3 regions of the Fictibacillus marinisediminis genome follow, and region 1 is predicted to be linked to each of the others. Evidence: predicted binding sites of a transcription regulator. Region 1 holds the regulator's gene; each other region holds the start of a gene.
The links. Region 1 encodes Rex, which represses fermentation and respiration genes when NADH is low (regulators of the CRP and FNR family bind a similar motif). Its sites were predicted from a motif close to TTGTGAAATATTTCACAA; they were not measured.
Positions count from the first base shown of each region.

Region 2: a site for Rex is predicted at 8,366-8,383, ahead of LCY76_RS18740 (ubiquinol oxidase subunit II). Genes of this name have one in related genera too.
Region 3: a site for Rex is predicted at 4,185-4,202, ahead of qoxA (cytochrome aa3 quinol oxidase subunit II). Genes of this name have one in related genera too.

Region 1 is NZ_JAIWJX010000002.1:247,666-258,091, forward strand. Features, by position in the region: gene LCY76_RS01535 (ABC-F family ATP-binding cassette domain-containing protein) at 1-944, opposite strand, end outside; gene moaC (cyclic pyranopterin monophosphate synthase MoaC) at 1,175-1,663, shown strand; gene LCY76_RS01545 (redox-sensing transcriptional repressor Rex) at 1,713-2,360, shown strand; gene LCY76_RS01550 (twin-arginine translocase TatA/TatE family subunit) at 2,394-2,585, shown strand; gene tatC (twin-arginine translocase subunit TatC) at 2,603-3,373, shown strand; gene solA (N-methyl-L-tryptophan oxidase) at 3,555-4,688, shown strand; gene LCY76_RS01565 (DUF4305 domain-containing protein) at 4,726-4,926, opposite strand; gene LCY76_RS01570 (CPBP family intramembrane glutamic endopeptidase) at 4,926-5,639, opposite strand; gene groES (co-chaperone GroES) at 5,887-6,171, shown strand; gene groL (chaperonin GroEL) at 6,271-7,911, shown strand; gene ppsA (phosphoenolpyruvate synthase) at 8,345-10,426, shown strand, end outside.
Region 2 is NZ_JAIWJX010000002.1:3,504,061-3,514,486, forward strand. Features, by position in the region: gene LCY76_RS18705 (methylated-DNA--[protein]-cysteine S-methyltransferase) at 1-513, opposite strand, end outside; gene LCY76_RS18710 (hypothetical protein) at 645-1,691, opposite strand; gene LCY76_RS18715 (murein hydrolase activator EnvC family protein) at 1,764-3,041, opposite strand; gene LCY76_RS18720 (nuclease-related domain-containing protein) at 3,516-4,319, shown strand; gene cyoD (cytochrome o ubiquinol oxidase subunit IV) at 4,465-4,770, opposite strand; gene cyoC (cytochrome o ubiquinol oxidase subunit III) at 4,771-5,370, opposite strand; gene qoxB (cytochrome aa3 quinol oxidase subunit I) at 5,370-7,328, opposite strand; gene LCY76_RS18740 (ubiquinol oxidase subunit II) at 7,356-8,267, opposite strand; gene LCY76_RS18745 (cupin domain-containing protein) at 8,526-9,122, shown strand; gene arsC (arsenate reductase (thioredoxin)) at 9,166-9,585, opposite strand; gene LCY76_RS18755 (arsenic transporter) at 9,609-10,426, opposite strand, start outside.
Region 3 is NZ_JAIWJX010000002.1:4,283,896-4,294,321, reverse strand. Features, by position in the region: gene LCY76_RS22325 (L-threonine 3-dehydrogenase) at 1-13, shown strand, start outside; gene LCY76_RS22320 (DEAD/DEAH box helicase) at 195-1,421, shown strand; gene LCY76_RS22315 (response regulator transcription factor) at 1,445-2,119, shown strand; gene LCY76_RS22310 (sensor histidine kinase) at 2,119-3,381, shown strand; gene LCY76_RS22305 (DUF2231 domain-containing protein) at 3,458-3,898, shown strand; gene qoxA (cytochrome aa3 quinol oxidase subunit II) at 4,264-5,214, shown strand; gene qoxB (cytochrome aa3 quinol oxidase subunit I) at 5,233-7,176, shown strand; gene qoxC (cytochrome aa3 quinol oxidase subunit III) at 7,191-7,811, shown strand; gene qoxD (cytochrome aa3 quinol oxidase subunit IV) at 7,804-8,211, shown strand; gene LCY76_RS22280 (spore morphogenesis/germination protein YwcE) at 8,278-8,562, opposite strand; gene LCY76_RS22275 (glutamate-5-semialdehyde dehydrogenase) at 8,945-10,219, opposite strand; gene proB (glutamate 5-kinase) at 10,231-10,426, opposite strand, start outside.

The DNA.
Region 1 (10,426 bases):
GACTTTTCATCACCAAGCGGCTTGTCCATGACTTCCATTTTCTCAAGCTGCTTTCTGCGGCTCTGTGCACGTTTAGTGGTAGAGGCCCGGACGAGGTTTTTTTGAACAAAGTCCTGAAGCTTGGCGATCTCATCCTGTTGCTTCTCATAGGCTTTCATATCCAGTGCAAGGCGTTCTGCTTTTTGTTCCAGATACTGCGTGTAGTTACCTTTAAACTTGGAAGAGCGATGGCGGGAGATCTCATAGACCGTCGTCACGATTTTATCCAGGAAATAGCGGTCATGCGAGACGAGCAGGATCGCGCCGGGATAGGACTGCAAATATTGCTCAAGCCATGAGAGTGTTTCAATGTCCAGGTGGTTGGTCGGCTCGTCCAGTATTAAAAGGTCTGGCTTTGTAAGGAGCAGTTTAGCCAGCGCTAGGCGTGTTTTCTGCCCTCCGCTTAATGTCTGCACGGGAGTTGACGGATCAAACCCGCTAAACTGAAAGCCGTGAAGCACCGTGCGGATGTCCGATTCGTATTGATAGCCGCCTGCTTCCTTGAACTGGATCTGCAGTTCGTCATACTCTTTTAGCAGTTTATTGTAGGCTGTGTCATCTGCGGTCAGCGCAGGATCACCCATTCGGCTCTCCATGCTGCGCAGCTGCTTTTCCATCTTCCGAAGCGGCTCGAACACGCTGATCATCTCATCCCAGATGGACAGTTCGGATTCAAGGCCAGTGTCCTGGGCTAGATAACCGACTCGGACGCCTTTTGGCATGATCAGCTGGCCTGAGTCGTAGGACATGTCACCGGTAATGATTTTTAAAAGCGTGGATTTGCCTGCTCCATTTCTTCCGACAAGCGCGATTCTGTCGCGGGTTTGGACTTCCAGCTTAATATTCGATAAAATAGGGTCAGCCCCAAATGATTTTGTTAAGTCATTCACCTGCAAAATAATCAATGTATAGTCACCTCAAATTCCTATCGACGAATAACAAGGTTCACAGACTGAATGCGAAATGAGATGCTGCTCGATTAGCCTGTATTGCTGAATTCTGTCTACTCTTAGTGTAGCTTACATAAGCGAAGCGGAGCAACTAATCAATGTTCAACATTTCGTTAGAATTAACGTGCAAATCATCCGCCATAGATTTCAAAGATAGTGTATATTCTAGGAAGAAGGAGAAGGTTATGGAATCTTTTACGCATTTTAACGAACAAGGAAGAGCGAAAATGGTAGACATCTCCGATAAGGATGCGACGGTCCGTACAGCTGAAGCCAGAAGCTCAATCGCTGTTAACAAGGAAATCTACTCAAAAATAACAGAAGGCTCGTTTCGTAAAGGCGATGTCCTTGCCGTTGCGCAGGTCGCAGGCATTATGGCAGCGAAAAAAACATCCGACTGGATTCCAATGTGCCATCCTCTGTCCCTGACGGGTGTAGATATTACGTTTCAATGGGAAGAAGAAAATAAAGAAAAGTACAGGCTGCATATTGAAGCAGCCGTGAAAACAAAAGGCAATACCGGTGTTGAAATGGAAGCTTTGACTGCAGCGAGTGCCGCAGCGTTAACCGTTTATGACATGTGCAAGGCCGTGGATAAGGGAATGATCATTGGACCAACCTTTTTGCAGAGCAAAACCGGCGGAAAAAACGGGGATTTTCAACGTACCACTTAAAAAATATGGTAAACTGTAGATAAGCTTTCTGATAGTGGAGGGCTCTAATATGAATCAGGAACAGATAAAAATACCGCAGGCAACTGCCAAGAGGCTTCCGCTTTATTACCGTTTTCTAAAAAACCTTTCCATTTCAGGAAAGCAGCGGGTATCTTCTGCAGAGCTTAGCGAAGCAGTAAAAGTAGACTCAGCAACGATCAGAAGGGATTTTTCCTACTTCGGTGCTCTCGGGAAAAAGGGTTACGGCTACAACGTAAACTATTTATTATCTTTTTTCCGGAAAACGCTTAACCAGGATGAAGTAACAAAGGTTGCCTTGATTGGCGTTGGAAATTTAGGGACCGCTTTCCTGCACTATAACTTTATTAAAAACAATAATACGGTCATCCAGGTCGCTTTTGACGTGGATCCGGCCAAGGTAGGAAAAGAAGTAGCGGGAGTTCCGATCCATTCCATCGACAACATTGTAGCGGAGCTTCAGGAAAGTGATGTAGAAGTCGCCATCCTGACCGTTCCAGTGGGCTCTGCCCAGTTTATTGCCGACCAGCTCGTTCAGGCTGGGATCAAAGGCATCTTGAACTTTACACCTGCGCGCCTGACACTGCCGGCAGAGATCAGGGTGCATCATATTGATTTAGCAGTGGAATTGCAGTCTTTGATTTATTTTATGAAACATTACCCATCAGTTGATTTATAGATTTTCCATTTTGCAGTAAAGGAGGTGTCTGGAATGATTGGAGCAGGTAGTGCAGTTTTTATCGCCGCGGCCGCATTAGTCGTATTTGGACCGAAAAAGCTTCCGGAACTTGGACGGGCAGCAGGAAAAACGTTAAGAGAATTTAAAAATGCGACACAGGGACTCATGGATGATCATGATAACGACAAGAAAGAAAAAGAGTCTCTCCAAAACGAACAGAAGTAGCAGTTAGGATGAACAAAATGTCAGATAAAAACATGCCGGTCTACGACCATTTGGGTGAATTAAGAAACCGTATCGTTATTACGGCCGTTTTCTTTTTTCTCTTTATGGTTGTGGGTCTCTTTTTTGCCAAGCCCGTCATTGTTTATTTGCAAAGTGACAATGTAGCAAAAGACATCCAGATGAACGCGTTTAATCTTACCGATCCTCTGAAGGTATATATAGATTTTGCTTTTATTATTGCGCTTTTGCTTTCCCTGCCGGTGGCGCTCTATCAAATATGGGCTTTTATCAGTCCCGGTCTTTTTGAAAATGAAAGAAAAGTAACACTCTCTTACATTCCGATTTCCTTTCTGCTGTTTGCAGCCGGACTGAGCTTCGGCTACTTCATTCTGTTTCCGCTCGTCGTTCATTTCATGTCGAACATTGCGAATTCGCTGAATGTCGAAGGGGAATATGGGATTAACGAGTATTTTTCATTTTTGTTTAGTTTAATACTGCCGTTTGGTTTGTTGTTTCAGTTTCCGGTCCTTGTCATGTTCTTAACAAGGCTTGGGCTTGTGACTCCTCATTTTTTACGAAAGATCAGGAGATTCGCTTATTTTGGAATTATCGTTGTGGCGGGTCTGATCAGTCCTCCAGAGCTGATTTCACACTTGACCATCACCGTTCCGCTCATCATTCTGTATGAGATCAGTATTTTAATTTCGGCGAATGCCTATAAAAAGCGGCTGAAAGCAGAAGAAGAGGCTATGCTTGATCTTGAATTGGAAAAGACACATCTCGATTAATGAGGTGTGTTTTTTTACTAGAAAGCTTTGCATAGATGTAATGTCTAGCTCCAGCGTCCAAGTCCTCGAGGTCGCTTCACTCTTACTTCACAACACAAAAAGCGTGTTGCTGTGCAAGAGCTCCAGCGCTTGTCGGACTTTAGCAGGGCGCTTGCGCTTTTCTAGATGGAGGTAATAAATCATGCACTATAATGTTATTGTCATTGGAGCCGGTTCTATGGGAATGGCGGCAGGATCTTTTTTATCGAAGAGCGGGAAAAGAACCTTATTGTTAGATTCATATGATCCACCGCACAACAAAGGCAGCCACCACGGGGATACAAGAATGATGAGGTATGCGTACGCAGAGGGAGAAGAGTATGTTCCGTTCGTTCTGAAAGCACGGGAGTTGTGGAGAGTTCTGGAGAAAGAGACAGGCAAAGAGCTGTTTCTTCAAACAGGCGTCTTGAATGCCGGGGATCATCAATCCAAATTCGTTAAGAACATTATCTCCAGTTCAAAGACTTATTCTCTGCCTCTTGAAGTGTTGTCTTCGCATGAAGTGAATGAGCGGTGGCCGGGAATGACATTGCCTGAAAACTATATAGGATGCTATGAGCCAACGTCCGGAGTGCTAAAATGCGAGGAATGTATTGAAGCTTATCGAGAGCTTGCAGAAAAGTACGGAGCAGAGATTCTGACCAATCAGAAGGTTAAAGAACTGTATATCCAAGGCGAGAAAGTAACCGTTAAGACGGAGGAACAGACATTTTCTTCAGATGCCCTGGTTGTTTCGGCAGGAGCATGGTCTGGGCCACTACTTGCCAAGCTAAAGCTGAATCTTCCTCTTACACCGGTGAGAAAAACATTTGCCTGGTTCGATGCCCATGAAGAATTGTATAACTCTCAATCCTTTCCATCCTTTGCTGTAGATACACTTCAAGGTCTTTATTATGGCTTTCCAAGCATCAACGGTTCGGGGCTAAAGACGGGGCGGCATGATGGAGGAGACCGAATCAATCCGGATGAGCCATTAGCTCTTTTTGGTGAACAAGAGGAAGATGAATCCGATCTTGCTGGTTTTTTGAACCGCTATATGCCTGAAAGCGGGCCGTTGAAATTCGGTAAAACCTGTATGTACACTATGACGCCAGATGAAAAATTCATCATCGATTTACATCCGAACCATTCTAACGTGGCCATTGCCTCAGGCTTTTCAGGACATGGTTTTAAATTCAGCTCTGTAGTAGGCCAGGTTTTAAGCGAATTAATCATAGCGGGAAAGAGTGAACAAGATATTTCTTCATTCTCCATCCGCCGATTTGAAAAGAAGTAAAAAAACCGGTTCCTTTAAAAGAGGACCGGCTTTTGTGTTATTTCTTATATTTTTTAATGTGGCGGTGCAGCCTGTAGTACTTGATCGCATTGGCAAAATCAAAGGTCGCCACAAGCATGGTGATCAGGGTCCAGATCCCGGTGACGCCGTATTCGTTGGAATAATGGATGGCGAGCCAGGTGAAAAGGATGCCCATGACGGTATATAAACCGCTCATAAAAAATGGTGATGTTCTCATTAGAAAAGTCCCCCAATAATCATCTGCATTTTCTCCGCTTTATCCTGCAAGTCATTGATCTTATCAGCAAAAACCACCTGTACGAGCATGACGAGGGTATTCATGGAGACATGGGCGACAATGGGAACGAGCAAGCGTTTTGTCCGTACATACAGGAATGCAAATACAAATCCCATGGCTGTATAAACGAGCAGATGGGTGAAATCAAAGTGTACCGCTGCGAAAATCAGTGAGCTGATAAGCGCTGCGATCACAAAGTTAAACCGTTTATACAGGCTCCCGAAAATAATTTTTCGGAAAATGATCTCTTCCAGGATCGGACCGGCAATGGAGGTCACGACCATAAAGTAAGGAGTGAGTTTCGCAATCTTAACAAGCATTTGAGTATTTTCAGAGCCTGGCTTAATGCCAAGCAGGTTTATTTCAATAAGTCCGGCAACGATCTGCGCCCCATAAGCCATAAAGATTCCAATTATGGCCCAACCGACGGCGGATGAACGGGATACGCGTCCTCCTCGTAAAGACGGGTCTTTCATATCGGGAATGAGGAGAAGAAGAACAATTAAGAGAGCAGCGAGAAAGCTGATGGTTCCCCAAAGTCCGGCCCAGTGATCTCTGGGAATGCCAAGAGAGTTCAAGAGGGGGTAACCGACATAGCCTGACAGCTGCATCAGTACATAAGTGAGTACAATCCATAAGTAACGCTTCGTCAATGTATATTACTCCTTTAGTTAGGTTCGGTATGGTCATGTCTTCAGCATTCCCATGTATCTCCCTATTCTAACATAGATTGCTTGAAAACATGGCATGGGACCCCCTTCATAAATTTTTCGTAAAATCATCAGGTCTATACTTGCAAAGAGGAAAAAAATTATTTATTATAGGAAATGGAGTTAGCACTCGTTAAATCAGAGTGCTAATAAATTTAAACTTTCTATTATTTTGAGGAGGGTGTTTCACTTGTTAAAGCCACTAGGTGATCGTATTGTGATTGAGCTTGTAGAAGGTGAAGAAAAGACTGCAAGCGGAATCGTTTTACCAGACTCTGCAAAGGAAAAGCCGCAAGAAGGCAAAGTTGTTGCAGTAGGTACAGGCCGCGTAACTGAGCAAGGAGAACGCGTAGCGCTAGAAGTCTCTGAGGGAGATTCTATCATCTTTTCAAAATACGCAGGAACAGAAGTGAAGTATCAAGGTAAAGAGTACCTTATTCTTCGTGAAACAGACGTTTTAGCTGTAATCGGCTAATTCTAACCATTAACAGATAAGCTACATAGACAGCTTTATGAAAGCTGCATCGATAGCTTTTAAATTTACGAACTTTAAAATTATGGGAGGGTTTTACACATGGCTAAAGACATTAAGTTCAGTGAAGACGCTCGTCGCGCAATGCTTCGCGGTGTAGATGCACTTGCAAATGCAGTAAAAGTAACGCTTGGACCAAAAGGACGCAACGTCGTTCTAGAGAAAAAATTCGGTTCACCTCTTATTACGAATGATGGTGTAACCATCGCGAAAGAAATCGAACTCGAAGATGCTTTCGAAAACATGGGTGCGAAATTGGTTGCTGAAGTAGCAAGCAAAACAAACGATGTTGCCGGTGACGGAACTACAACAGCGACTGTTCTTGCTCAAGCCATGATCCGTGAAGGATTGAAAAACGTAACTTCCGGCGCTAACCCAATGGTTCTTCGCAAAGGAATTGAAAAAGCTACAGCAGTAGCTGTTCAAGAACTTCAAAAGATCTCCAAGCCGATCGAAGGCAAAGAGTCTATCGCTCAAGTTGCTGCCATCTCTGCAGCTGACGATGAAGTAGGCCAATTGATCGCTGAAGCAATGGAGCGCGTTGGTAACGACGGCGTTATCACAATCGAAGAATCTAAAGGATTCACAACGGAGCTTGAAGTGGTTGAAGGTATGCAGTTCGACCGTGGATATGCATCTCCATACATGGTAACCAACTCTGACAAAATGGAAGCGGTTCTTGAGAATCCTTACATCTTGATCACAGACAAAAAGATCACAAACATCCAGGAAATCCTTCCTGTATTAGAGCAAGTAGTTCAACAAGGCAAGCCATTATTGCTTGTTGCTGAAGATGTTGAAGGTGAAGCTCTTGCTACATTAGTAGTAAACAAACTTCGCGGAACATTCAACGCAGTAGCTGTTAAAGCTCCTGGCTTCGGTGACCGCCGTAAAGCTATGCTTGAAGACATCGCGATCCTTACTGGCGGTGAAGTGATTACTGAAGAGCTAGGACTTGACCTTAAGTCTGCGAACATCACCCAACTCGGAACAGCTTCTAAAGTTGTTGTAACGAAAGAAAACACAACAATCGTTGAAGGTGCTGGCGAGTCTGATAAAATCGCAGGCCGCGTAACACAAATCCGTTCTCAATTAGAAGAAACTACTTCTGAGTTCGATAAAGAAAAACTTCAAGAGCGTTTGGCTAAATTAGCAGGCGGAGTAGCCGTTATCAAAGTTGGTGCAGCTACAGAAACTGAGTTGAAAGAGCGTAAACTTCGTATTGAAGATGCCCTAAACTCTACTCGTGCAGCAGTAGAAGAAGGAATCGTATCCGGTGGTGGTACAGCACTAGTGAACGTTGTTCGTGCACTTGCAGCTGTTGAAACTTCCGGAGATGAAGCAACTGGTGTTAAAATCGTTCTTCGCGCATTGGAAGAGCCAGTTCGCCAAATCGCACACAACGCGGGTCTTGAAGGATCTGTAGTTGTTGAACGCTTGAAAAACGAAGAAATCGGAATCGGATTCAACGCTGCTACTGGCGAATGGGTAAACATGTTCGAATCCGGTATCGTTGACCCAACGAAAGTAACTCGTTCTGCACTTCAAAACGCTGCATCTGTATCAGCTATGTTCCTAACAACAGAAGCTGTTATCGCTGACAAGCCAGAAGAAAACGCTGGCGGCGGCGGAATGCCTGACATGGGTGGAATGGGCATGGGCGGAATGGGCGGCATGATGTAAGGCTTTTAAGCCAAACATTGGAGAGATAGCTTAGGTTATTTCTCCGCCCCTTTTCTACTCATATTTCACTCATTTTGTGAAGTAGTCATGCAGATCATTTACATCAAAAGCAAAAACCACTTCCTATGAAAATTAGGGAGTGGTTTTTTGTGTTGTTAAAATTTGTGTCCAATTGGTTGATGCAAAAGAAAAGGACTCCCAGTAACTCGGGAATCCTTTTTTAGATCAGTTTTATGTGATTTCAACGTCTTAATCTTGAAATGGTTTTTTCGGGCTACCTCTCCCTAAGTTAATTATAGCATATAAAAAATGGTAAAAATAGACTATTTATTGTTATTTACTGCTGATAAAATACAATAGAATTTTAATTTGTTTTGTTAAGAGGGATAAGTATATCAAAGAAACCAAATTCAATGGTTAGGGGAGATCTAGCATGAGTCCTTTGGTTCTCGGTTTTCAGGAAATGGAAAAAACAGAGCTATTGCTCGTTGGCGGGAAAGGGTTAAATTTAGGGGAATTATCAAAAATTCAAGAAATACAAGTTCCTGAAGGGTTTTGTGTGACAACAGAAGGGTACCAAAAAGCCATTGAACAAAACAAAACCTTTCAAGCTTTGCTGGATGAGCTGACAAAGCTAAAAGCCGAGGATCGAGATCAAATTGGTGAAATCAGCAAACAGATTCGACAAATCATTATGGAAGCAGAGATTCCTTCAGATGTTGTGAATGCCTTTGCTGATTATCTCTCTCGGTTTGGAGATGAACATGCTTATTCCGTTCGTTCCAGTGCGACCGCTGAAGATCTGCCATATGCCTCTTTTGCTGGCCAGCAAGACACCTATTTGAATATCATCGGAAAAGAAGCAATCCTGCAGCATATCAGCAAATGCTGGGCATCCTTATTTACAGATCGGGCGGTCATCTACCGTATTCAGAATGGATTTGACCACAGACAGGTTTATCTATCCGTTATCGTTCAAAGGATGGTTTTCCCTAAAGCTTCAGGAGTTCTATTTACCGCTGATCCGATGACCTCTAACCGAAAGCTGCTATCCATCGATGCCAGTTTTGGTCTTGGAGAAGCACTGGTCTCCGGCTTGGTCTCTCCCGATTGTTATAAGGTACAGGATGGGGAGATCGTCGATAAAAGGATAGCGGCCAAAAAGTTGGCCATCTATGGACGAAAAGAAGGCGGAACGGAGACTCAGATGATCGATCCTGATCAGCAAAAGACTCAAACACTTACTGACCAACAGATTTTACAGCTGGAACGCGTGGGAAGACAGATCGAAGCTTATTTTGGCAGCCCGCAAGATATCGAATGGTGCCTGGCTGATGATACCTTCTACATCGTTCAAAGCCGACCCATTACGACGTTATACCCTATTCCAGAAGCGGATGATCATGAAAATCACGTCTATATCTCTGTCGGCCATCAGCAAATGATGACCGATGCCATCAAACCATTGGGACTGTCGTTTTTCCTGTTAGTTACTCCAGCCCCGATGCGAAGAGCTGGCGGAAGATTATTTGTTGATGCGACACAGCGCTTGGCTTCACCTGGAAGTCGGAACGGTCTGCTACAGGCCATGGGCCAGCACGATCCGTTGATGAAGGACGCACTGATGACCGTCATCGAGCGAGAACATTTTATAAAATTAATACCAGATGACGAAAGTGCACAAGGTCAAAAGAACCCTGGTAAACCTGCCGCTGTTCCAGCACCAAACGAAGGCGATCCGACCATCGTTACGGAGTTGATCCAGAAAAGCCAAGCATCGATTGAAGAGTTAAAACACAACATCCAAGCCAAATCGGGATCGGATTTAATGGATTTTATTCAGGAAGATATCCAGGAATTAAAAAAGATCTTATTTGACCCACAAAGTACAGCTGTTTTTATGGCAGCTTTCGAGGCTTCAGCTTGGCTCAATAATCACATCGAACAGTGGCTGGGTGAAAAAAATGCAGCTGACACGCTATCTCAATCTGTACCAAACAATATTACTTCGGAAATGGGTTTGGCATTAATGGATGTCGCCGATGTGATTCGTCCTTATCCAGAAGTCATTGAGTATCTGCAACAGGTAAAAGATGAACATTTTTTGGATGAACTTGTCCAGTTTGAAGGAGGACAACAAACCCGGGACGCCCTCCATCATTATCTCAACAAATACGGAATGAGATGTGCCGGAGAGATCGATATTACGAGAAGCCGTTGGAGCGAGAAACCAACAACACTTGTCCCCTTGATCCTCAATAACATCAAAAACTTTGAACCGAATGCCAGTCATCAAAGATTTGAGCAAGGGCGACAGGAAGCCTTGAAAAAAGAACAGGAGTTAATAGATCGATTGAAGCAATTGCCGGATGGTAAACAAAAAGCCAAAGAGACAAAACGAATGATTCGCATCATCCGGAATTTCATTGGTTATCGTGAATATCCAAAATACGGCATGGTCAATCGCTATTTTGTATATAAGCAGGCGTTACTGAAAGAAGCCGAACAACTCGTC
Region 2 (10,426 bases), 3.3 Mb from region 1:
ACGGTTGCTTTCGTTGCGGAGCAAGTCGTTTACCCGCTTGACGTACACGTACTTTTGCAGATCTCCGTCATGCTGCTTCAAAAACCATCTGCTAGCACGGCGATAAGAGGAATCATCCGGAGAGATCTGCTTCAAATATTTTTCCGGATGTTGTTCCTTCTGTATCAGGTCAACAAAGTGCCGGATGTCCTCTTGTTCGGTCCCATGGGTTAACGGCTTGCAAACTTTGCATTCTCTGAAACCGAAGGAGACGAGATCAAATAATCTTTTGGAAAAGACGGTGTTCTGCCTCTGGGGAGGTGTAGCGCTGCAGCCAAAGCGGCATGCGATGCCAGTTGTCGTCACGCCGATATAAAAGCCGGCGTTTTCATCCTTCCTCAGCAGTTTTTCGTAAAGGGCAGCATGCTTATCGTTTTCTGGTTCAATATAGTCATACCGTTTCTGAAGCATAGGATTCACCAAAAGCAAATCATTGCCTTGATGCAGTTCGTTAAACCGCTTGATCTGATTCATCTCATCACTCACCTCTTCATTATTCTGCCCTCATTCTATCAGCTTTCATCGGTGTAAATCGTCCTCATTCTTGCTCTTATGGTCTTACTCGCCCTGTAAAAAAAGACATGCCCTTTATCCAGGGTATGCCATTACTTATTCTTATTAATATCAGGGTTGGCCTCCATAATGGCATTAGCGGTGTCCCATACAGCCGGCAAAAAGCTGATCACTTCCTGTGCCCTGTCAAAAATATCTCTTGTGGTAGCTATACCTAAATCAGCGAGGAGTTCGGTAAACGCAGGAGCCAGTGATTCCTGCAAATCAGGCGGGGCGTCTGCTGTAAGAATCGTTCGGCATCGCGCAAACGTGGCTGCAATCCAAAATACAGCTTCACGATGAAAACCGTCCTGAATCAGTTTCCTGCTTCCATCAATGGCGATCGGACGGGCGATTTTCGTAATATCTGTACTGAAAAAGAACGGCGTCCTGGAGACCGCCGCTGCACCATCAAAGGTTTCTTCAAGGTTGGCTAGGTGGTGCTCCACTTTTTCAGAAGTAAAATGCTCACAGCCGAGCAGCCTCAATAGATCCGTATAAAACCCCTCCTGTCCGTATCCCACCAGTACCTCGCGCGCTTTAAGGTAACGGAGCCGGACGGTCGGATTCTGCATGGCAGCAACGAGAAGAACGTGGGTCGTGACCCCAGCCGGAAACAGCCAGCTTGTTACTTGTTCATGAATCGTTGCATTCGGCTGAATCGCAGCGAGCCCGGATTCAATTCTTCTCATGGCGTTTTCGCATCGGCTCCTCACCGATTTTTTCTCCGGAAAATGCTTGGACACTTGCTGCTGGAGTTTCTGCAAATGTCCTGTGGGGTCAGCAATGATCGTGTTCGTACGGAAGCTTCCTGCCAGGTGGTAAGAGGATAGCACTTCTCGGGCTGATTTTAATAATTTTTGAGATAGATAAGTAGCTTCCAGCAAGGTATCACGATAGAGAAACTTTCCGGGTTTCAGCGGTGGTTCATCCTCCGCAGTAACAAGCACAATATCGACGTCTGATCCAACCGGCAGTTCATCATCATCAGCCAGGCCAATGGTCGATCCGCTCAAATACGCCCCCAAAAACCATTCTTCAGAGCTGGCGTTTTCCTTCACCCAATTTTCCGCGTTTTTACGAGCTTGACCGGCTTTCATCTTCTCACCCCGCTTTTTTTATTAATAAAAAGGGAAGCATGGAGATGTCTCCTTGCTTCCCTGATGTGTTGATTAACGAAGATATGGGATTGGATTTACAGCGTTTGATTTCGCGTAGTTCCACTCACCTTTATGAAGTTCGAAATGCAAATGCTGTCCAGTGGAATGTCCAGTATTACCCATCGTACCAAGTCGTTGTCCTTGAGTTACACTTTGTCCTGTGCTGACTGCACGCTCACTCATATGTGCATAAACAGTCGTGTACAGCTGGCCGTCAATGTAAGAAGAAATAAATACGACATTACCGTAAGAAGACGATAGGTAAGAACGGGCAACCGTACCTGAAGCCGCTGCTGAGATCGCATTGTCCGATCCAGCTTGAGCGATATCGATTCCCGGATGGAAATCACTGCCGCCAAAACGCTTGCCAAATGGCGAAGAAACGTAGCCATTGGCAGGCCAGATAAAGTTCGCTGAAACACTTGGCTCGCTATGAGTCGGCGCAGGTGAAGGCGCTGACTCATGACGCTCTTGTTGGCGTTCAGCCGCACGTTTGGCTGCCTCTTTACGGGCTGCTTCTTCACGCTTGCGCTGTTCAGCTTCTCTTTTTGCTCTTGCCATCTCTTCTTTTACCGCTTTTTCCTGTGCGGAAAGAATTTGATTTTTCTCTTCAATACTTGTCACGTCTTCATGAAGATGCGTTTCCTTCTTCTTTAATGAAGCGGACAGTCTGTTTTTTGCTTCTTTTTGGGCACTGAGCTTATCATTCAGCCCATTTAATTCCTGCAGCTTCGCATTCAAGGAATTCAGCTTTTGTTCTACATGCTGTTTATCCTCTTCTACTGCTGCTTTATCGCGTTTTTGATCTTCCAAAATGGACTTATCAGATTCTGCGATCAAATTTAATGAGATCAAGCGGTCAAGGAAATCACCGAAGTTTTGTGAGCCAAGTACGACATCAAGGTACTTCACCGCTCCGCCGCTTTCATACATGGAACGGACACGCTCTTTTAAGATCGCATCGCGTTCTTTGATGCGTTTTTGAATCTTGGCAATTCGGTCTTTCAAGCTTTGAATCTCGTTTTTCGTATCATTGATTTCTGTTTTTTTCGTCTGAATATCGTTTAGGGTCTGCTGCAGAGTAGACTCAATTTTTTGCAGTTCCTCAAGCACCTGGTCCTGCTGTCCTTGCACGTCTTTAATTTCTGCATTCTTTTCTTGCTTTTTCGCCTGATTTTCAGCTTGCTTTTTATGTATCTCACCCAACGTTTGCGCATGAGCAGAAGTGTATGTAAAAGCGCTCAAGCCAATGCTTAGAGATAATAACCCCTTTAATATCTTTCTTTTCAATGGTATTGCCTCCTCCATACGTTCTCCTACACCCTCTTTTAATCCCAAGTGCAATTATATCATTTAGAAGATGGAGTTTTTGGGCAATTACATTACAACTATATTTCAAAATGTTACAAAACTCGCTAAAATGACCTAAGAAATGTAAGAATGAGAGACTAATTGACAGAAATGAAGGGGTTTTACTTTGTAGGAACTGACAATGAATGAGGATAATGTAGGGGTTTTTGTGAAAATTAAGCCGGTTTAGTTGAGCGCAGTTATCTGAATTTTTAGTTTGGATCAATTATTTTGAGTTACGCTCAATTAAATGTTGTTCGGCTCAATTAATTGAGCGTTCGGCACAATTCCTCTCCTTTTCCGCTCAATTCTTCACCTAAACTCCCCACCCGCTCTCCTCCCTCCATAAAACCACCCTTCTAAAGCAGGAAAATCTACTAAAAAAGAGAAAACTATCTAATAAGGAGTGTTGCTATGATCGTCAAACCAATACAAATCCCTCTTATCATCAAAAAACTAGAAGCCTTGCTTCGCAGACTGCCCCCAAACCATCCAAAACGGCCAATCATCGAAAAAGAGCTGGCCAGCCGGTTCAAAGGATACCGCGGCGAACAGTTCCTCGACTTTTATCTGCAAGAAATTCCATCGAAGGACCACCTTATCCTCCATGACATACGCCTTCCTGCTCTCAACAGTCAATTTCAAATGGATTTGCTTATTCTTACACCCTATTACCTTCTCAATCTAGAAGTGAAGAATTTTTCAGGCTCACTTCTTTTTGACGAAACACATCAACAGCTGATTCGTACACACGAAGGTAAAGAAGAAGGATTTGCATATCCGATCATACAAATCCAACGCCATAAAAAGCTGTTAACCGAATGGCTTACAAAGAACCGTCTACCACCGCTCCCCATTGAATGCCTCGTTGTTATCAGCAGTCCCCGGACCATCATTCGAACCAAAGGCAGTCCTAGTAACCTCAAGTACATTACCCGAAGCTCTTTAGTCCCTGAAAAAATAGAACACCTCAACCAACTGCACACAAATGAGATTCTGAGCAAAAAGCAGTTAAAACGGTTGTCCAATCTTCTTATCAAACAGCATACATCTCAAACATTCGATCCCCTCGAATACTTCCTGATTCCTAAAACCGACCTTCTCATCGGCATACATTGTCCCAAATGCTTTACTCTCCCCATGAAAAGAAAAAGAGGAAAATGGGTCTGCATTGCCTGCCTTCATTCTTCAAGCGATGCTCACATTTCCTCTTTATAAGATTATTTTTTACTTATTCAGCCAACGATCACCAATCAGCAGTGCCGGCACTTTCTTCAGCTTTCGTCTCGATTTATCGCTCAGGATCTGCTTTCCGCCATGAACCTCCGCCACACAGGCTCAACCAAAGGCAAAGTCTATTTCCTTAATGAACCTGAGAATTAAACGTCATGATCCAGATAGAGCCGGCTACGATCGTAAACACCATTACCGCGCCAAGCACAAGTGCCATCACATGATACCTCGGCTTCTCTCCTTCTCTAATGTGCATGAAGAAGAAAAACTGAATGATGAGCTGCAGTAAGGCGATCAAAAGAATGGAAACCGTCAGCATGCTCTTGCTCATCACATGCTGGATCACAAGCCACAGCGGGATGATCGTTAAAATGATGGAGAAGAGAAAACCCATAATGTATGTCTTTGCTGAACCATGGTTTTCATGTCCGTTCATCTACATCACCCCCAACAGATAAACAACGGTAAAGATGAAGATCCAGACGACATCGAGAAAATGCCAGTACAGACCGACAATCGTTACTTTTTCTTTGGTCAGATGGTCGATGCCGTGCCTGCCGATCTGAACCATCACACCAATCATCCATATCAAACCGAACGTGACGTGGAGTCCGTGCGTTCCGACCAGTGTAAAAAAGGAAGAAAGAAATGCGTTAGTGGATATCGTTGCTCCTTCAGCTGCCATTTTGGCAAACTCCGTAATTTCAAGTCCCACAAAGGACATACCGAGCAATACGGTAACCGCCAGCCATGCCATCAGCTGTTTTTTGTTTCCTTTATGCATCGCGAGTGAAGCAAGCCCGCTCGTAAAGCTGCTTGCCAAAAGGATGAAAGTTTCAGCAGTAAAGCCCTTGACCTCAAACAGCTCATGACCTGTAAGATCTCCATCTGTGTGAGTCCTTAAGACGGCATATACTGCAAACAAACAAGCGAAAATAATACAGTCTGTTACAAGAAAAATCCAAAAGCCCAGCAATTTAAACGTATCATGATGCGCCTCGTGGCGGGTATCCATAGACGTTACCGATTGTGCCATCACACGACCCTCCCTAAAGAAGCTTCCGTCCGCTTGATTTCATCTACAGGAATGTAGTAGTCCGTTTTCCGCTGGAAGGAACGGGCCAGCAAGCAGATGGCTACACCAGCCAAGCCGGCGATTCCTACCCACACCCATTCAAAAGTAAGCCCAAATCCTGCTACAAACCAGCACGCCGCCATGAAAAATGGAATACCTGAGTTTTTAGGCATGTGGATCGGTTCAAACTCTTTATTTTCTTTTTCAGAAGCAGCTCCATGCTTATGTTCCTTCATATCCCACCAGGCATCATCACTCCTCACCTTTGGAATATGGGCAAAGTTATAAAGCGGAGCAGGAGATGGAATGGACCACTCCAGCGTCCGGCCGTTCCACGGATCTCCTGTAAGATCGCGCTCGCCGTTCTTGATGCTGTAGAGGATCTGCCATACCTGGAACACGAAGCCGATTCCCATAAGGAACGCGCCACCCGTGGAAACAAGGTTGTACGGCGCCCAGCCCATGTCCCATCCGTACGTATAGACACGGCGGGTCATGCCCATGAATCCAAGCGCATATTGCGGCATGAAGCATACATAGAACCCGATATTCCATGTCCAGAACGCCCATTTGCCGAGGCGGTCGTTCAATTTAAAGCCGAACATTTTCGGCCACCAGTAGTAGAGTCCTGCCAAATACCCGAAGACAACCCCGCCAATCAGGACCTGATGAAAGTGGGCAATCAGGAAATAGCTGTTATGGTACTGATAGTCAGCCGGCGCAACAGCCAGCATGACCCCTGTCGCTCCCCCAACGACAAAGCAGGGAATAAAAGCGAGCGTCCAGAGCATCGGCTGCGTCATGCTGATGCGGCCGCGGAACATCGTGAACAGCCAGTTGAATACTTTAACACCCGTCGGAATACCGATTGCCATCGTTGTTATGGCAAAGAACGTATTCACATCGGCTCCGGCACCCATCGTGAAAAAGTGGTGGACCCACGTAAAGTAGGAAAGTACACTGATGATCATCATGGAAAATACCATGGATTTATAGCCGAAAATTTTCTTTTTCGAGAAGGTGCTGACGACCTCTGAGTAGATACCGAACGCCGGCAGCACTACGATATACACTTCTGGATGTCCCCACATCCAGATCAGGTTGACATACATCATCGGGTTTCCGCCGCCGGTTGCCGTAAAGATATGGGCACCGAAAAAGCGGTCAACAAACAATAACGCCAGTGTTACCGTCAATACAGGAAACGCGAAGATGATCGTGATGCAGCTGGCCAGTACAGACCAGGAGAACAGCGGCATCTTCATGAGTTTCATGCCGGGAGCACGCATCTTTAAAATGGTGACGAGAAAGTTAATTCCAGTTGCCAGGCTTCCAATCCCCGAGATTTGAATTCCCCAGATATAGAAGTTTTGTCCCGGCCCAGGGCTTCCAGCAAGTTCGGATAACGGCGGATAGCTCAGCCAGCCGGCATCCGGTGATCCTCCCACAACAAAGGATAAGTTGAACAGCATGGCGCCAAAGAAAAACAGCCAGAAGCTCAGCGCGTTCAAGAACGGATACGCGACATCGCGCGCTCCGAGCTGCAGCGGCACCACAATGTTAAACAGTGCAAACATAAAGGGCATCGCCATAAACAAAATCATGATTGTGCCGTGCGTCGTAAAAATCTCATTGTAATGCTGTGAATCCAAAAAGTGTGAATTCGGGAAAGCCAGCTGCATTCTCATGAGCAGTGCGTCAACTCCTCCCCTGAACAGCATGAGGAGGGAGGATACCAAATACATAATTCCGATTTTTTTATGATCAACGGTTGTGAGCCACTCGCGCCACAGCCAGCCCCATTTTTTAAAAAACGTAAGAAAAACCAAAATACCAAGAAGCGTGATCACAATGGCAACATCCGCGCCATAAATCAGCGGATCGCCGGTTACAAAAAATCCTTTCGCCTTGTCTGCCATCTGTTTTTCCCCCTTTCTTCTTTTCTATTATTTATCGTGGTCCATCATCGACATGTCATGTCCCCCGTGCTTCATCTCAGGCTTCATATATTTGCCGCCGTTGCGGTCGATCGTGTTATGAAACAAGGATTCAGGATACGAGGAAAATGATTGTTTCTCTGCCAGTCCTTTTTTCGTCAGCAGATCATATCTCTCCTGAGTTAGCGCCGGAGCTGATTTTTTGATTTGTTTTGCCCATTGGTTGAATTCAGCCTGCGGCTTGGCAACCACCTTAAATTTCATATGTGCAAAACCTCTTCCGGTAAAGTTGGCACCAGATCCGAAGTACGTTCCCGGCTTGTCTGCCTGGAGCCAGAGCCTCATCGCCATTCCCGGCATCGTATATTCTTGTCCGCCAAGCTCTGGAACCCAGAACGAGTTCATCATCGAATCCGATGTTAATTGGAATTGAACTGGAACGCCGGCCGGAATTTCCGCGTAGTTGACGGTCGCAATTTTTTGATCGGGATACTGAAACAGCCACTTCCAATCGAGTGAGGTGACCTGAATGGTAATCGGTTTTACATCTGTCACTGGCGGTTTGACAAGAGAATACGTTGTTTTGGCAGTGTAAACTCCTAAAATACAAATGATGATGACCGGAATTCCCCACCACACGATCTCCAATATTTTGCTGTCATTCCACTCTGGCGTATACGGTGCTTTATTGCCCGGTTTGTCACGGTACCTGTATACGATATAAAACAGCAAAATTAAAACCGGTATCACCACAGCGGCACATAAAACCGCTGACAATACAATTAAGTCAAACTCCTTTTGCGCGACAGGCCCGGACGGATTAAAGACGAGATACCGCCGGTCGCATCCTGTTAGAAGTGCTAACAGGGTGATGCCCAGAGCAGAAACCTTCCAAAGATAGCTGGACGTATGTTTCTTCATGTGTGACCTCTCCTTTCATAACCTGAAACAGTGTTTCTATCTTCCTGACGGAGTGTAATAAGTACTATTTCATGCTATAACGGAGGGGCTTTTCTCATATGTGATATAAATCACACTTTCATAAAAATAAGGCTTGTTCTGCTTCATTTGTCACAAAGTGGACAAATGAGGCCGCAGCAGGAAAATATACTGTCACGCCATCTGGGCATCTGCATAGGGTATGTTAGTGACCATCTGCCAAAAGAAAGAGGGTAAACTATGGTGCAAAACCTGGATTACACATCACCAGCCACTCAATACACCGCCGATGTCAGCAGCAACGTGTTCACCAAAGACCGCGAGAATTATATAAATGTTTTGGGGATCCAGCAGTTAAACACGTTGGACAATGTTTCCTTATTGGATATTTTCTTGAGCACCAATAACGTCGTCGAACCTCATTATCACCAAAATGCCGCAGAGCTTGTGTACTGCATTTCCGGTTCTGCTGTTGTTTCCATCTTCAATCCGTTTACGAAACAGTTCCATCACTATCCGATCGGACCCCGGCAGGTTGCTAACGTTCCTCAAGGCTGGTGGCATTATGAAGTAGCTGCCTCTGACCAAACCCACCTGCTGGCTATATTCAACTCACCGACCCCGGATGTCATCCTGGGTTCCGATCTTTTAAAATTCACCCCGTCCAACATCATGGCTCACACATATTGCATGAATGAAAAACAATGGATCCAAACGGTCGCACCCGTCCAGTCCACCACGTTTATCGGGCCGCCGAAAAACTGCAGTGGAGAACAACGCCAAGATCAGTATTATCCAAGCCATTATCCTCAGACCTTCTATCATCCGCCATATTAAATCGGCAAAAAAAAAGCTTACCTCGACGGGTAAGCCTTGCTTGTTATTTTCCTGTATTGGCAAATGCCGCAATGCGCCCGCCAATTTCATCACGGACGCGCTGGAACACCTTCCATTTTTCTTCTTCTGTTCCTTCCGCTTTCGCCGGATCATCAAATCCCCAGTGATCCCGTTTTACATGCGGAGGAGTCATCGGGCACTTGTCAGCCGCATCCCCGCAGAGCGTGACAACAAGATCTGCGTTATTAAAAATATCCGGATCAATGATGTCAGACGTTTGATTCGAAATATCAATCTCCACTTCATTCATCGCTCTAACCGCATTGGGGTTTAAGCCATGTGCTTCAATCCCTGCGCTTTTTACTTCCCATTCTTCACCAAGATGCTTTTTAGCCCAGCCTTCTGCCATCTGGCTTCTGCATGAATTTCCGGTACATAAGAAATAGATTGTTTTTTTAGCCATTCTCAAACACTCCTTAACTCAATTTAATGAAGGATAATTAACCATAGATAGAGACCTGTCAACGTTATAAACAAGGTTGGAACCGTTAAAACGACCCCAATTTTAAAGTAGTATCCCCATGTTATTTTCACGCCTTTAGTATTCAGCACATGAAGCCATAATAATGTAGCTAACGAACCAATCGGTGTAAGTTTCGGCCCCAAGTCCGAACCGATCACGTTCGCATAAATCAAGGCTTCCCTCATGACACCTGTCGTATGGGTATCAGATATGGCTAACGCATCGATCATAACGGTTGGCATATTATTCATCACAGAAGAGATGACCGCTGCGATAAAGCCCATTCCAATCGTTCCTGCAAATAGTCCATGATGTGTGACAGATTCAATGGCACTGGCCAATAAATTGGTCAGTCCTGCATTTCGCAAACCATACACGACAACATACATACCGATAGAGAAGAATACGACCGCCCAAGGTGCACCTTTAATGATCGTTTTCGTTTGAACGGCTGGACTTTTTCTGGCTGCAATCAAGAATATAATCGCAATAATGCCGGCGATGAAGGATACAGGCACCGAGAAGAATTCTCCTATAAAGTATCCCGCCAGCAATGCAGCTAAAACATACCATGACAATGTAAACATTTTTACATCTTTAATGGCCTCTGCCGGTTTTTTCAGCTGATTGACATCGTATGTCTTTGGTATGCTTTTTCTGAAATACAGATAGAGTACAAGAATGCTTGCCAGCAGACTAAATAGATTGGGAATGATCATACGGCTGGCATACTCCGAAAAACTGATGCCGAAAAAGTCGGCTGACACAATATTCACCAAAT
Region 3 (10,426 bases), 4.0 Mb from region 1:
AGTAGCAAATTAATACGAAGAAAAAGGGAGCCTTAATATGGCTCTCTTTTTTAGAAGGTACATGTTCACACCCTTTACTTTAGGGGTAATAGACTTGAGGCCTCTCTCAGCATCAGTATGCGAAGTTCAACAAAAAAGAGCATTAATAATATTGCTCTAACCAAGTAATTTAAGAAAAGGAAGGAGACTTGCCTATGGGTGGTTTTGAAGCTTTACAGGTGAATCCTCTGCTCCGGAAAACGTTAGCTGACTATGGGATTGCCCAGCCGACAACGATTCAGGAGCAGGCGATCCCGCTGCTGTTAGAAGGAAAAGATGTGATTGCAAAATCCCAGACAGGAACCGGGAAAACGATGGCTTTTGCCGTACCGATGCTGCAGCGGATTGACCAGGAGAATGAAGCTATCCAAGCACTGATCGTGACGCCGACAAGAGAACTTGCTATCCAGGTGGCGGAAGAAGTAAAAAAGCTGAGCAGTTCAATGGGAATTGATGTCCTGTCCGTTTATGGGGGACAAGATGTTATTCAGCAAATGCATAAACTCGGCGGTAAGGTGCAGGTTGTCATCGCCACACCAGGGCGTTTGCTGGACCATGTAAGACGAGGAACCATTGATCTGTCACACGTCTCCATGCTGGTTTTAGATGAGGCGGATCAGATGCTTCATATCGGATTTTTGCAGGATGTTGAAGAAATTATTGATCAGACACCAGAAGAGAACCGGCAGATGATGCTTTTTTCCGCAACGATGCCTTCTGAAATTGTAAAGCTTGCAGGAACGTATATGAAAGATCCAGCAGAGATTACGGTGAAGAAGACACAAATCACCTTAAAGGAAATCAGACAACGGGTTATTGAGACGACAGACCGCTCAAAGCAGGATGACTTGAAGCTGCTTCTGGAGCTGCACCGTCCGTATCTTGCTATTATTTTTTGCCGGACGAAGCGGCGAGTAAGCAAACTGAATGAAGCTTTGAAGGAAGCGGGATATCAGGCAGACGAACTGCATGGCGATCTCACCCAGGCTAAACGGGAAGCGGTAATGCATGCCTTCCGGCAGGGAGAAATCCGCTACCTGATCGCTACAGATGTTGCGGCAAGGGGCCTGGATGTTGAAGGTGTGACCCATGTCATCAATTACGATATTCCTCAAGATACAGAAAGTTATATCCACCGTATCGGACGAACGGGACGAGCCGGCAGCAAGGGGCTTGCCGTGACGATGGTTGCGGCAAAAGACCGCAATTATTTAGAGTTGATTGAAAAAGGAATTAAGCAGAAGATACAAAAACAGCGGCTGGAAAAACCGGAAAAAAAGAAGGAGGGAAGCCGCTCTGAAACGAATGACAAGATGCAGAGCCGCCGTGCGGGAGCAAGACCGCAGTATCAGAAAAGCAGCAGAAAGCCACGGAGGCGCTGACAACCGTACAGGAGAAGGATCACATGAAAATTTTACTGGCTGAAGACGATCGCCGTCTCGCGCGGTTAATCATGAGGATGCTGGAAAACGAAGGGTACAGGGTGGTTTTATGCGAAGATGGGGAAACAGCCTTTGAACGCGTCCTTGAAGAATCCTTTGATATATTGATTCTGGATTGGATGCTGCCGAAGAAAGAGGGAGTCATTGTCAGCAGGGAGCTCCGTAAAAAAGGCTATCAAGGAGCGATTCTTATGCTGACGGCCAGGGATCAGGTGGACGATCTTGTTCAAGGATTTGATTCCGGTGTGGACGATTACCTATCCAAGCCGTTTGAATTCAAAGAGCTCTTCGCCAGAGTTGCAGCATTAGGGAGAAGAAGAAGCTTTTTATATGAAGATAACTGGGTGATGATTGGCGATCTGCGACTCGATATCCAGAACCATGTGTTAAATCGCGGAGAAGAAGAAATTCAGCTGACGCCAAAAGAATTTCAGCTGCTCGTTTTGTTTGCCCGTCATAAGAATCAGGTGCTGACAAGAGATAGCATCCTCCAGCATGTGTGGGGAGCAGATAGCGATGTTACGATGAACACCCTTGAAGCCTTCGTTAAACTGCTGAGGAAAAAGCTGGATCCATCTGGAGGGAAAAAATACATTCAGACGGTCCGAGGCATCGGGTATCGAATGGAGAAAGAATAATGCTGAACCATCTCAGACGAAAACTCACTTGGAACTACAGCACCTGGTTTTTTATAACACTTCTCATCGTTCTTGCCGTTCTTTTTTTGTTAGTAAAAAGCATGCTGTTTGAGACAGCCAATGAGGATATTCAGGACATCTTGCACTATGAATTGGAGAAATACAAAGGACAAGATGCTATTGAAGTAAAACCTGAGGCTTCTCCATCGCTTTATTTTTCGGTCGTATTGAGCAAATCTGCACATTCTATTAGAGGTGTGCAGCCAGCTGGCAAGGATGCACAGACCTTCAGCAAATTTGTCCGCAAACAGCCTTGCTGCCGTTCAGAGGGGAAGCTTAAGAATTTAAAAGGCCATTTCGGAGACGAGATGCACATCATTTATGCCAGTGCTCGCATCGATAAAAATTCCACCCTTTTTGTAGGAAAGAACATTAGCAGCATTCATGAAAAAATTGAACATTGGTTCTTCTCTCTTTCATTAATCGGGCTTGCCGCTTTAATGATTTCTGTTATCATGGGAGACCGGCTGGCTAGAAAGGCGATGAAGCCGATCATTCAGAACATCGAGGGACAAAAAAAGTTTATTGCTGATGCTTCCCATGAGCTCCGGACGCCGATCAGTATTTTTTCTGCTTCCCTTGAGGTTTTGGAAAATGAAGAAAGAGATAAACTTTCACCCTTTTCTCAGGAAACATTGAATGAATTGAAGGATGAGGTCCGCCAAATGAACGGACTTGTCGCCAATCTTCTTATGCTGGCACAAGAGGATGCAGGTCAACTCAAGATGAACAAAGAGTCCTTTTCATTTGCAGAGCTGGCCGGCCAGCTCGTTCATCAATATGAGCGGCTGTACGAGGGTAAAAGGCAGATTGCCTTACATGTACCTGATGACAAAATGCTGGTGGAAGCTGACCGGGTCAGAATAAAAGAACTGCTTCATGTCCTCCTTGATAATGCCTGCAAATATTCAGTCCTTGGTTCTTCCATTTCCATTACGGTTCAAAAAGAAGAAGGAAGGATCCTGAGCTTTACGGTTGAAGACAAAGGGGCAGGCATTCCTGCAGAAGAAATTCCTTATCTCTTTGATCGTTTTTACCGGGTGGAGAAAGGGCGGTCTCGGCAGGCTGGGGGTGCAGGATTGGGATTATCCATCGCCAAGGCCATCACAGATCTGCACGATGGAACGATTAAAGTCTCAAGCTGGCCGGGCGAAGGTACGATATTTTCAGTAAGACTGCCGATCTTAGCAAATATTTTATAGTTCACCTTATTTTTCAGTAAAATTTCAGTTTCCTCTTGTATCGTTGTCTATACCGAGTAAAAAGGAGCTGACCGGTATGTTATCTACACCCCTTCATCCTGTCCTTGTACATTTTCCGATTGCGCTGCTGATCATTGGAGTTTTGGCGCAGATTTTAGCAATATGGAAGAAACCGTTTTTTGATCAAATGGCTCTATACTTGTTTTCCTCAGGGTTTGTTATGGGAATTGTGGCCTATATTTCAGGAGACGGTGCTGAGCATTTTGCAAGAAAACAGATCGGGCACAGTATCGAAAGTGGTGTTCAGCCGCATGAGACTTATGCGCTCATCACCCTATTCATATTTGGAGCTGTGATCCTGCTGAATTTACTCCATCGTTTTCGCCTGATTCCGCCTTTAATGCCGATTGTGATTATTCTTTCTCTGGCAGGAGCAGTGACACTTTCCATCACAGGACATTATGGAGGTAAGATGGTCTATCATCCGGAATCCATAAAAAAGCACGTCGAATCATGAAGAAAAAACGTTCCATGTGGAACATTTGTCATGAATTTGATTTAATCTGCAAACTTGGTTTAATCTGTCCCTTTAAAGGAAATAAAGAATTTAGAACTGTAAAAGAGTCGCCGAACAGGCGGCTTTTTCACTTCGCCACGGTATAAATTGAGAAATGGAAGAACAAGAAGTAAATTCCAAAAATATGAACATTCTTTGATAAATATGTGATGAACTAGTGAATTTTACTTGAAGAACTTATGACAGTTCATAAAAGAAGGTCTATTTTTGGGGGAAATTTGTTATTATGTGAACGAAAGCACAAAGTTAGTAAGTTTACAGTGAGAAATCTCACTTATATGTTTACAGGAAGGAAGGTGGGCCTAGTGTTTAAGCGGTTAAGACCGTTTTTTGCGTTAGGACTTATGCTGTCCGTATTTTTCTTGGGCGGTTGCAGCAATTATATAGTTCTAGATCCGAAAGGACCTGTTGGGGCTCAGCAGAAGGATCTTATTCTTTATTCTATAGGATTCATGGCACTTATTCTACTTGTAGTGTATATCTTATTCACGGTGATCGTGATTAAATACCGTGAAAACAGAAAAGATATGTCCAACTGGGAACCTGAACAAGAGGGAAGCAAAAAATTAGAAATACTCTGGACGGCTATCCCGATACTTATTACCATCGCTTTGGCTATTCCGACGATTAAGACCATTTATGATCTTGAAAAACCGCCGCAGGCTTCTGCGCATAAAGAACCGATCGTCATTACGGCGACAGCAGTTGACTGGAAATGGATCTTCTCTTATCCGGAGCAAGGCATTGAAACCGTCAACTACATTAACATTCCGGAAGACCGGCCAGTGGAATTCAAGCTGACTTCAGCAGATTCCATGTCGTCATTCTGGGTTCCTGAACTTGGGGGCCAAAAGTACGCGATGCCTGGTATGGAAACAACGCTTTATCTGCAGGCGGATCATAAGGGCAAATTTGCCGGCCGTAACTCAAACTTTAATGGTGAAGGATTCACTCACCAGATTTTTGATGTGAATTCTGTTTCTCAAAGCGATTTTGACAAATGGGCAAAAGATACGAAGAGCAAGGCGCCTGAGTTGTCTAAAAAACAGTACGATCAGTTAATGCTTCAGGGCGAAGCAAAAAAGATGACATTCTCATCCACACATTTAAAATGGGTAGATCACGCTAAAGATAGAGACTATGCAGTGAAGACCCGTGAACGCTTAGGAGTAGTTCCGCAAAACCCGCACGGTTCAAAGGCGAAAGATGCGAACAAGCCGGAACAAGACTCTCATGGGGAATCTCATTCCCATTAATAGAGGAGGCACTAAATTATGAAATGGGATGAATTTTTTGTTACCGGTGACCCGCTGATTTACGGTGCGGACGTTTCCATCGGTCTAACAGTAATCGGACTTCTATTTTATCTGACATATTTTAAAAAATGGCAGTGGCTTTGGAAAGAATGGCTCACTACCGTTGACCATAAAAAATTAGGAATCATGTACATCGCTTCTGCGGTTCTTATGCTATTCCGCGGTGGTGTCGATGCATTGCTCATGCGTACACAGCTTGCTGTACCGGATGCAAAATTCCTTGATGCCCAGCACTATAACGAAATCTTTACAACACACGGTACGATCATGATCATCTTCATGGCGATGCCGTTCTTGATTGGTTTGATCAACGTAGTTATCCCGCTTCAAATCGGAGCGCGTGACGTTGCATTCCCTTATTTGAATGCCGTAAGTTTCTGGACGTTCTTTATCGGAGCAATGCTCTTTAACATCTCGTTCGTTATCGGTGGATCACCATCTGCTGGTTGGACAGCCTACATGCCGCTTGCCGGTAATGAGTTAAGTCCTGGACCTGGGCAGAACTACTACTTGCTCGGTCTTCAGATCGCCGGGATCGGTACCCTGTTGACGGGTATTAACTTCCTGGTAACGATTTTAAAAATGCGAGCGCCAGGCATGACATTGTTCAGAATGCCAATGTTCACTTGGTCTGCGCTCATTACTATGGTCATCATCGTGTTCGCGTTCCCTATTCTTACAGTAGCGCTTGCACTTATGACATTTGACCGTTTATTCGGAGCTCATTTCTTCACGCTTCAAGGAGCGGGGATGGATATGCTATGGGCGAACTTGTTCTGGCTTTGGGGCCACCCGGAAGTATACATCGTTATCCTTCCTGCCTTCGGTATGTTCTCAGAGATTATCAGTACATTTGCCCGCAAGGTGCTTTTCGGTTACAAAGCGATGGTATGGGCGATGGTTCTTATCGCAGCATACAGCTTCTTGGTTTGGGTCCATCACTTCTTCACAATGGGCTCAGGAGCAGCAGTTAACACTGCATTCTCGATCAGTACCATGCTGATCGGTATTCCGACCGGTATTAAGATCTTTAACTGGTTGTTTACGATGTACAAAGGTAAGATTTCATTTACGACACCAATGCTTTGGGCACTAGGATTTATCGTAAACTTTGTTGTCGGTGGGGTAACAGGTGTCATGCTTGCGATGGCTGCAGCTGACTACCAGTACCATAATACGTACTTCCTTGTTTCTCACTTCCACTATGTATTGATCGCCGGAACAGTCTTTGGGTGTTTCGCAGGACTTGTATTCTGGTATCCGAAAATGTTCGGCTACAAGCTGAATGAACGTATTGGCAAATGGGTATTCTGGTTGTTCATGATCGGATTTAACGTATGTTTCTTCCCGCAGTATTTCCTGGGCCTTGATGGAATGCCTCGCCGTGTTTACACGTACAGCGCAGCATCAGGCTGGGGAGATCTTAATATGGTCTCTACTGTAGGAGCGTTCTTGATGGGTATCGGATTCCTGGCCCTTGTTTATAACATCTACTACAGCTTCCGTTACTCAGAGCGTGAAAACACTGGTGACTCTTGGGGTCTTGGACGTACACTTGAGTGGGCAACTACATCTGCCGTACCGCCGCACTATAACTTTGCGGTAACTCCAACTGTTGAAGGGTTGGATCCAGTTGTCGCGATCCGCAATGACAAGAAAGAAGTAACACCGAAATTGGCTGATATTAAGCCGATTCACATGCCTGACAACTCAGGAGTACCGTTCGTTATGGCGTCCTTCTTCTTCGTTGCAGGTTTCGGATTAGTATTCGAATGGTACTGGATGGGCATCGTTGGATTGATCGGTGTATTCATTACCTTGATCATCCGCTCATTTGATAAGAATGAAGGTTACTATGTAAGTGTTGATGAAATAAAAGAAACTGAACGGATTACCGTTTAAAGGAGGCGTGAACAATGGCACATGCAGAAGTACACGATCATAACACGCCTTTAGAATATCAATCAGAAACCGGGCGCTTGAATATCCTCGGTTTCTGGATATTCCTTGGGGCGGAAATTGCGTTGTTCTCTACGTTGTTTGCTACCTATCTCGTTCTGATGTACAGAACTGCAGATGGGCCTACACCTCATGAGCTGTTTGAACTTAAAGGTGTATTGATTGAAACATTCCTGCTGTTGACCAGCAGTTTCACTTGCGGTATTGCGATTCACGAAATGCGCAAACGCAACAGAAAAGGATTATTTGTCTGGATGATCATCACGCTCTTGCTGGGTGCAGGATTCCTGGGCTATGAAATCTACGAGTTCGTTACTTACGTACATGAAGGTGCAGCACTAGGAACAAGCGCGTTCTGGTCTGGATTCTTCGTTATCGTAGGAACGCACGGACTTCACGTAACAATGGGTATTGCATGGATTACCTTAATCTTGATACAGGTGGCAAGACGAGGATTAACGCCTCAGACGTCAGCGAAGGTCTTTATCTCAAGTTTATACTGGCACTTCCTTGATGTTGTGTGGATCTTCATCTTCACTGCCGTGTATTTGACAGGGATGGTGTTGCACAATGGCTAATCCACAAAATCAAGCTGTATCAAACGAACATGGCGGTATACCTTGGAAACACGTGGTTGGTTATATCCTGTCCATCGTTCTTACTGCATTAGCTCTATGGGTAACATTTGAAACAGGCTTTTCAAAACAAACGATTCTTATCATCATCTTTATCTTTGCGTTCTTGCAAGCGGCTCTTCAGCTTCTCATGTTCATGCATATGACAGAGAGCTCCGAAAAGAGCAGCTCGCTTACAGGCAAAACCCAGACAGGAAACATCTTGTTTGCTGCATTCATCGCGATCGTTATCGTTGCAGGTAGTGTATGGGTAATGTCTGCAGGACATGCAAAGCATGACCATCATAAAATGGAGATGGACGGCCATAAGATGGATAAAGACATGGAAGGTATGGATCACTAAATCTTCCTATAGAAGCACAAAGAAAGCTCCTTGCAGAATTCCTGCAAGGAGCTTTTTTATGGTTACTTATTTAGATTCACGGTAAATTTTACGTCGTTCTCTTTCACGACGGATAAACGGAATCGCATAGATTTTAAAAGCTGCAACATGAGCAAATACCACGTTGGCTACAAACACGATATTGAACAGCAGATGAGCCAGCGGATTCAAATCTCCTGCCAAGAAAAGCGCGACATAGAGCCACATGATCGCGATAAACGGAATCTGCCATAAAGCAAGCTTTCTATGATCGTGCCATAGGAATAGCGGAGTAGCCGTGGCCACGAATAGATATACAACATACACATCCATTACAATCAACTCCTTAAGTAGATGACAGCGTTTGCAATTGTGACGAAGTTAGGTCTGTTTTGTGAACATTTTGTTACATTTAGTATACCACGTTTTCAAAAATATACTACAGAAAATTTAGAAAATAGGACTATTTTCTATAAAAAATTCCAGTTATACAGTTAGCTTGTAAGCTTTGATGCCGTGTGGCGTAAATGTTTCGGGTTTTTATGGCTGTGAAGAAGTCTGAATACTTAGTTAGAATCAATTACTGGTCCTTTGGGTTCAATTATCTCCTTCTTTCGTTCAATTATTCTCTCATTTGGTTCAATAACGACAAAAGAGACGCTTTTCCTTATAAAAAAGCATGGTGCAAACGCGCCATGCTTTTTAGAACTACTGATTATCTGATCTGTCCGTCACCGGTCATGCAGTACTTTGTCGTAGTGAGCGCTGGTAAGCCCATAGGGCCGCGTGCATGGAGCTTTTGGGTAGAGATGCCGATTTCAGCTCCAAAGCCCAGCGCAGAACCGTCTGTGAAGCGTGTAGAAGCGTTATGGTATACAGCTGCTGCATCGATGCGGCTCATAAATACTTCTGCTGTGGCAGCGTCTTCTGTGACGATTGCTTCTGAATGCTTTGTACCGTAGCGGTCGATGTGTTCAATCGCTTCTTCTGTACTCTCTACGGTTTTGATCGCGATAGAAAGGCCAAGGAATTCTTCTGCCCAATCCTTTTCGGAAGCTGGAACAGCATCGGCGAAGGCAGAAACAACAAACTCGTCGCCATGAACGGAAATTCCATGTTCCTTCAGCACGTTCTCTAGCACAGATTGATACTCATTGAGCCAGTCTTTATGAACGATCAAGGTCTCTGCTGCGTTGCAGACCGCAGGACGGTCGGTTTTCGCATTAATGAGTATATTGAGGGCTTTCTCCAAATCAGCCTCTTTATCAACGTAAATATGGCAGTTTCCAACGCCTGTTTCAAGAACAGGAACCGTCGCTTCGTTCACAACCGTATTGATCAACGAACCGCCTCCGCGTGGAATCAGTACGTCAATGTGTTCTTTCATCGTAAACATCTCACTTGAGGCTTTTCTATCTGTTGTCGCAATCAATTGAGCGGCATCAGCAGGAATACTGGTTTTAGCCAGCCCCTGCTGAATGACCTGGATAATGGCCTTATTGGAATGAATGGCGCTTGAACCGCCTTTTAAGACGATTGCATTACCTGACTTTAAAGCTAAGCCGGTAGCATCCACAGTGACGTTTGGCCGTGCTTCGTAAATCATGCCAATCACTCCGAGCGGTACACGTTTTTGTTCAACCCTCATTCCGTTGTCGAGGGTCCATTCACTGACAGTCTCACCGACAGGGTCATCCTGGCCAGCTACTTGTCTGAGTCCTTCGGCAAAATCTGCAATTCTTTCCTCGGTAAGAGAGAGCCTGTCCATAAAGGCTTGGCTGAAGTCCTTCTCCCTGCCGTTCTGCAAGTCTTTTTCATTTTCATTTAATATAAAGGAAGCCTGCTCTTCAAGCTCATCAGCTAATATGAAGAGCGCTTCGTTCTTATCCTTTTCATTCAGTATGGCAAGTTCTTTTGAGGCCTTTTGTGCGGCCTTCGCCTGTTCTTTTACATTGGTTTTATTTCTAACATCAGATTCTAAAATACTCATCCAACGCCTCCTTAAGATAATAGTGGTACAGCTAACTGGGTGTGGCACACAAGATCAGCATTATGAATGGCTTCTTGCGGATCAACATCGATAATGTCCGCGATCTCGTCATTGGAATGCCCTTTAATCTTGATCAGCTGTCTTGAAGAATAATTGCTGACACCTACGCCGATCTGTAAGCCGTCCAAATCTTTAATTCGCACAACG